One region of the Alkalibacillus flavidus genome, then DNA from elsewhere that is predicted to be linked to it. Evidence: riboswitches for the same ligand, from Rfam matches in the RefSeq annotation. Region 1 holds a riboswitch; each other region holds the start of a gene.
What was found. Region 1 has a riboswitch for thiamine pyrophosphate ahead of ABID56_RS07070 (ABC transporter substrate-binding protein). Riboswitches for the same ligand answer to the same signal wherever they lie in the genome.
Positions count from the first base shown of each region.

Region 1 (2,269 bases):
CGCAAATTTTAACACGACGAAATCGAGACTGTTTTTCGACATCACCGTAATCATATCGCCTTTCACCATGCCTTGCTCGCGAAACGCATGCGCTGTTTGATTCACTAAATCGTCCAACTCAGCATACGTAACACGCCGTCCTTCATACGCTAGCGCAAACTTGTCCGGCATCCGCTCGCGCGTCCGTAACAATAAGTCACCTAATGTGTTTCGTCTCGTACGTTCCAACATTTGATTCAAATCGTTCGACATCACGTGAAACACTCCCCCAAATTTGTTCTGATGACTTACAAATCTGAAAATTCTAATTATTATTATAAAATAGTATATGGCCCAATTCAAGTGAAGATGCTTTTTCGGAAAATCGCCGAAAAATCCCGAGATTTCGCCGTATATTTTCGTAAAATCGCCGTATAATCTGAAAAAATCGCCGTATCCCTCCTGAAAATCGCCGTATCAATCGGTCGTGCGGATCACGTGATAAACAAATACGAAGTAATCGTTGCAATTGTTACAAGATTGTGGCACACTGAAATGGAATAAAAATCAAAATAGACATAAGTTGTAGGGGGACCAGTGTTGCTGGTTGAGATTGTATCCGTAAGATACTGACTCTTAGAACCTGAACTGGCTAAGACCAGCGTAGGGAACACATCGACTCGACGTAATTAATCAACGTTTGTGTGCCCTAGGCGAACTATTCCTAGGGCTTTTTTAATACCTCCAACTTATGGCTAAACACAATTTGGGGAGGTTTTTCTAAGATGAAAAAATGGATTTTGATCATGGTAGTAAGTTTGTTACTCGTCGCATGCGGCGGGGAAAGTGAAGACAACACAGAAAACAGTGACAACGAAAGCGTGAAAGTCGTCCTCGATTGGACGCCTAACACAAATCATACTGGCCTATATGTCGCACAAGCGGAAGGGTATTTTGAAGAACACGGTTTAAATGTTGAGATAATGCTTCCAGGTGAATCGTCAGCCGATCAGCTCATCGCATCAGGCCAGGCCGATTTTGGGGTCAGTTTTCAAGAAAGCATTACGGAAGCACGCGCCCAAGACGTGCCGGTCGTTTCCATCGCAGCGGTCATTCAGCACAATACATCAGGTTTCGCTTCTTTAGAAGAAAAAGGCATAACATCTCCTGAAGATTTTGAAGGTAAAACGTACGGCGGATGGGGTGCCCCACTCGAAAAAGCGGTCATTTCATCTGTGATGCAACAGGAAAATGCCGACGTTGAAAAAGTCGATATCGTCAATATGGGAGACACAGACTTTTTTACAGCCGTTGAGCGCCAAGACATCGATTTCGGCTGGATTTATTACGGTTGGGATGGCATTGAAGCTGAACTTCGTGGCACTGATCTGAACATGATTTATTTAACTGAATATAGTGACAAACTAGATTACTACACACCAGTACTCGCGACAAACGAAACGATGATTGATGAACAACCTGAAGTCGTCGAAAGCTTCGTCGCAGCAGCGTCAGAAGGCTATCAATTTGCGATCGACAACCCTGAACAAGCAGCGGATATATTAATCGAAGCCGAACCTGATTTAGACGAAGAACTCGTGCGCGAAAGCCAAAAATGGTTATCGCCGCGCTATCAAGATGACGCACCACAATGGGGTCATCAAAAACTGGACGTCTGGGAAAATTACGCCGAATGGATGAACGAACACGACCTTCTTGAAGGCGAATTTGACGCAGAATCAGCCTTTACGAACGACTTTTTACCCAAGGAGGAGTAACACATGGCTAATACATTATTAAGCATTCAAGTCATCCCGAAAACACCCGGGCCAAACGACGACGTCATTCCATACGTCGATGAAGCGATTCACGTCATCGCTTCATCGGGCGTCAAATACGAAGTCGGGCCGCTTGAGACGACGATGGAAGGCGAACTGTCTGAATTACTTGCCATTGTCGAACAAATTAACCGAAAAATGATCGACATCGGCTGTCCGAACGTGATCGCCCAGGTGAAAATTGCGCATTATCCAGAAGGGGCGTCAATGGATGCGTTAACGGAGAAGCATCGCGATGCGTAACCTAATCATACAAGGGTGGCGGCCGGCGCTCGTTTTAATTGTTTTATTCGCCGGTTGGGAATTAAGTACGGTCGTGTTTAACATCGAAAAGTGGTTTTTACCCCCACCGAGCGATATTATCACAGTCGGCGTCACCGAATGGACCGATTATAACCAGCACGTATTCGCGACGTTAAAACTGATCGTGATCGGTTTCGTGATCGGAAGTG
Region 1 is NZ_JBEPMX010000006.1:67,090-69,358, forward strand. Features, by position in the region: gene ABID56_RS07065 (acyl-CoA synthetase) at 1-252, opposite strand, end outside; TPP riboswitch at 557-666, shown strand; gene ABID56_RS07070 (ABC transporter substrate-binding protein) at 765-1,757, shown strand; gene ABID56_RS07075 (thiamine-binding protein) at 1,761-2,060, shown strand; gene ABID56_RS07080 (ABC transporter permease) at 2,053-2,269, shown strand, end outside.

Region 2 (2,269 bases), on a different contig from region 1:
CCTAACGAATAGTAGGTGAACAAAATTTTATTGAGCAAATGAGTAATTTGATTCAAGGATTTATAGCGTTTATAAATAACTATAAAAAAAGGTGGGATTTTGAAATGAAATGGGAGAGTAAAGATTCAAACGACAAGTGGTTGTTTTAGGTATGTTCTCAGATCGTCTTCACATTAATCAATTAGGTAAAGATTTGGCCATTTATTCGATTGAATTATTAATTAAATTTTGCAACTCCAATTCACATCAACTGCATTACTGGAGGGTCGTTGGCGCTGAAAATGAAGAGTGGGAGGATTTTCTTGAACTTTTTGAGCAGGAAGACCCTTATCCCTTTGAATATGAATTAACGGAAGAACCTAACGGAGGTCAAGACCATATTATAGCGTGCTCTAGCTTTACAACTGAACATGATTTAATCACAAGTGTTCAAGGATATGGATTTGATAAAGAAAGTAAGAAGGTTTTATCTACGAATCTATTTAATATTATTAGATAGATTTTTAGAAATTTCAGATTCCAGCATTGCAATGACGAGCAAGCTGAGTGTAATATAGAAAATATTTCTCTTACAAAAGATGCATAACTTTCTGAACTTTGTTACACTATTATTATCCAAGTGAATAATGAAGTTCAACTACTAGGGGTGCCTGTTAAACGGGCTGAGAGGAAAGCTTTACTTTCCGACTCTTGGGACCTGATCTGGGTGATGCCAGCGTGGGGAAGTAGTCAACATAAAATTGACAAACCGGGTCCCATTTATTAAGGGATCCGGTTTTTTGTTTTCATTTTCCCATTATTCATGAGAAGAGGAGGGGGAATAGATGATGACCATGGTTGATTTGTTAGCTTTGAGAAGACTTAGAATATAGTTGCTTGTTTGGTAAGGGTGAATCTTACTTTTTTAAAGCATGCTATAAACTGAATTATTACCATTTCACTTGGATGTTAAAGATAATGGTAATTGAAGTGACCAACCGTTGTCATAAATGTATAAAACGTTGCTAGGGGCGCGAATATCATCGCTGAGATAAGGCAAAGCCTTAGTCCCTTTGAACCTGATTCGGGTCATACCGACGAAGGGAAGCACTCAAAATTTCGAGTGGTTTCCTGTATACAAAACAAGGAGGCTATTTTTTATGACTTTTACAGAAGAATTGAGAAGAGAAAACGATGATATATTTCAGGCGATTTTTGATCATCCGTTTGTTCGTGGACTTGGAGAAGGCGAGTTACCAGACGAAGCAGTTGCTCATTATGTGAAGGCGGACTATGAATATTTGAATACGTTCATGCAGCTATATGGAACGGCGGTATCTCAATCGAAAAAACGCGAGGATATTGCTTTTTTCCAGGCACAAATCGCTTTTGTACTTGGAGATGAGATCCATCCACACCATAACTTGTGTAACTATATTGGTGTGCCATACGAAGAACTTCAAGGCTTCCCGCTACCGCCTACGGCTGACCATTACCGTACACATATGAAAAGTGTCGCGACGGAAGGGCTTCTCGGTAAAACAATCGCAGCCATGCTACCATGTCCGTGGACGTATCAGGAAATCGGCCAGGAACTGAAGAAAGAATTCTCTCCGGAGCCTGATCATCCTTTTTATGAATGGATTGAATTTTATGCTGATGATTCGATTACTTACACGACTGACTACTTGTTGAAGCGTCTAAATGAAGAAGCTGAAGCAGCCTCTTCTGAGGATCGCAAGCTTATGAAAGATGCTTTTAGAAAGAGTTGTCAGCTGGAATATGCTTTCTGGGAGATGTCTTATACGATCGAAGGTTGGCCGGTTGGAGAGGGGGTGCTGAAATGAAGCCTTTTACAGCCCTTACGATTGCTGGTTCTGATTCTGGAGGAGGAGCTGGTATACAGGCAGATCTCAAAACATTTGAAGAATGGGAAGTGTATGGCATGTCTGTGCTCACCTCGCTAACAGCCCAGAATACGACAGGCGTTCAAGGTGTTCATCATGTTCCAGCGTTCTTTATTGAAACACAACTTACGGCCATTGAAGAAGATTTGCCTGTCGATGTCATCAAAACTGGAATGATAGCGACGTTAGAGACGGCAAAAATGATAGGGACATGGATCGCACGTCAGAATATTCCTTATGTCTGTGATCCAGTTATGGTGTCTGCCAGTGGTTACCCGCTCATGGAAGAAGAGACACGGGCTGCTTTATCTGAGTACCTGTTTCCTTATGCAACGGTCATCACACCGAATATACCTGAAGCGGAAACATTACTAGAGATGGAA
Region 2 is NZ_JBEPMX010000003.1:215,947-218,215, reverse strand. Features, by position in the region: gene ABID56_RS05000 (hypothetical protein) at 152-499, shown strand; TPP riboswitch at 633-741, shown strand; TPP riboswitch at 997-1,102, shown strand; gene tenA (thiaminase II) at 1,140-1,826, shown strand; gene thiD (bifunctional hydroxymethylpyrimidine kinase/phosphomethylpyrimidine kinase) at 1,823-2,269, shown strand, end outside.
Region 2: linked by a shared signal. The riboswitch ahead of tenA (thiaminase II) and the one ahead of ABID56_RS07070 (ABC transporter substrate-binding protein) in region 1 are both predicted to bind thiamine pyrophosphate.

Region 3 (2,269 bases), on a different contig from region 1:
ACCAGAACCACTTGGCCCAATCAACAACGTCGCCTCATTGTCATACAATGAGAACGTTAAGTCATCCAATGTTGGTTGATCTAATGTCTCATAACTAAATGAATAATGTTCGGCAGTTAGGACCGGTTTATGAGACATGATGGTGCTCACCTTTTTGTCGATGTTCTTTTCCAAGCGCGTACCCTCTTAGTACACCTGTTTTAGCTAATTGATCACTTAGCCATTTACCGAGAAGCCCTGTGATTAGAATGCTACTGATGATTCTTGTGACTAACATAATAGCAACTAACCAGTATTCGTAGGCATAAAATCCGGCAGAGTAAAAATGCCACGCAAAACTAAAGATGGCTGTCATAACACCAGCTAACACTAAGATGCGAGTACGATAATCTTGCCATTTTGTAAGGGCAAAAGCCGTTTCTGCACCTAAGCCTTGGACAGCAGCGCTCATGATTAATTGAGGGCCAGCCGGACTGCCGATCAAGACTTCAACAGTACCAGCGATTAACTCCGACGTGAATGCAGCACCAGGCTTACGGATAATATAGGCTGCGATGATTGACACGATAAACCAAATGCCATAAATAAACTCATATCCTAATGGCCCGATCCCAAAAGGTGTTAACAACCCGACGAGTCCCTGACCTAAACCGAACGCTAATAAATAAATAACCGCAAATGCCACACCCAAAATGGACATTAAGACAATTTCTTTTAACTTCCATTGTTTTGTCATGGTTATCCTCCTATCGATTAGACGGGCTATTCGCCGAAATCGTAAAGGTCATTGTCGTATGCGATACCTCTTGCTGCACAGCTTCGAAAGCTTCTTCCATAGCATCAAAGATCGATGCAACATCGCCGTCTAAACGCGTCATATAATGGGACGGACTGACATCAACGCCGCGCGCTTTTGATAAGTCGATTTGTTCGTAAATTTTGTCCATATAATCGTCGCGACCAAGAGGGTGAATGGCAAATTTACACCCAGCTTGTTGTTCGTTGGCACTTAAGTTAGGCGCGTTGACCGGCTCGTCACTTTCTGCCATATACACGTCCGCTTCGTTATCACCTGGGCAACCGACTGAAAAGGTACCACTCATCGCGACGTGTTCACCTGTTTTAGCAGCGTGTAAGAAGATCGCTTTCGTGATATCAAAAATATGCACGATTTTACCTCTCATACACGTTGTGACATCATCTGTTTCCTTCCACACACTCGAATGGTCGACCTCATCTAATGCAGACAAAATAATGTCCACAAAGTTGTCGCTCATCGGAAAGAGTGTAAACTGAACACCTGCGATGCGACTAGTTCCACACTGTTGATTCGTCATGACGAATCGCCTCCTTAAAATGTAGTGTCATAACAAAAAAACTGCATCCCGTGGGAATGCAGTTCAGCCTTAGTGTGGTCGTGCTTACAGTTGTTCAAGCCTCACTGCACTTCCCCACGCTAGTATTATCTAGTTCGGGTCTTGAGGGTCAGGACATTCCTTCTCAGCCACACGACGTAGCTCCCCTAGTGCATGTTCATCACGTATGCAGTTTTGTTATACTTACATCATAATAAAAGGATTAGGATTTGTAAACGGTGAAAGGTGACGGAATTTGTCGAGAGTTTATGAAAAAAGGTGGCATCACAGTCATGGAAGATGAAAAAGAGATAATTAGACGAACGGAACAGATGGTGAAAGAAAAACTTGAATCAGAAGGATCGGGTCATGACTGGTGGCATATTGTACGCGTTGTTCACAATGCTCAACACATCTCGAAAACGGAAACAGTTGATGCGTGGGTTGTGACGATGGGAGCCCTTCTACATGATGTCATAGATGATAAAGTTGTGGTTGACCCTGATCTTGAACGGGCGAATCTTGAATCGTGGCTCGAGAATCAAGGTGTGTCGCAATATCACATAGATCAGATTCTCGCTATTATCGATACCATTTCGTTTAAACACGGTTTTGAGGCCTTACCGAGTCTTGAAGCGGAGGTCGTTCAAGATGCTGACCGGCTCGATGCGATTGGGGCAGTCGGGATTGCACGTTGTTTTACTTATTCAGGGTCAAAAGGAAGTCCCATTCATGATCCGAATTTATTCCCGCGCGAATCCATGACACCAGACCAATATCGTCGTGGCGACAGTTCTGCCATCAATCATTTTTATGAAAAATTATTAACATTGAAAGATAAGATGAATACGGAAGAAGGTTATCGGATCGCCTGCGAACGTCACCAATTTATGGAGCAATATTTGCAACAATTT
Region 3 is NZ_JBEPMX010000016.1:18,301-20,569, forward strand. Features, by position in the region: gene ABID56_RS12170 (ABC transporter ATP-binding protein) at 1-138, opposite strand, end outside; gene ABID56_RS12175 (ECF transporter S component) at 128-736, opposite strand; gene ABID56_RS12180 (YkoF family thiamine/hydroxymethylpyrimidine-binding protein) at 747-1,337, opposite strand; TPP riboswitch at 1,432-1,534, opposite strand; gene ABID56_RS12185 (HD domain-containing protein) at 1,595-2,269, shown strand, end outside.
Region 3: linked by a shared signal. The riboswitch ahead of ABID56_RS12180 (YkoF family thiamine/hydroxymethylpyrimidine-binding protein) and the one ahead of ABID56_RS07070 (ABC transporter substrate-binding protein) in region 1 are both predicted to bind thiamine pyrophosphate.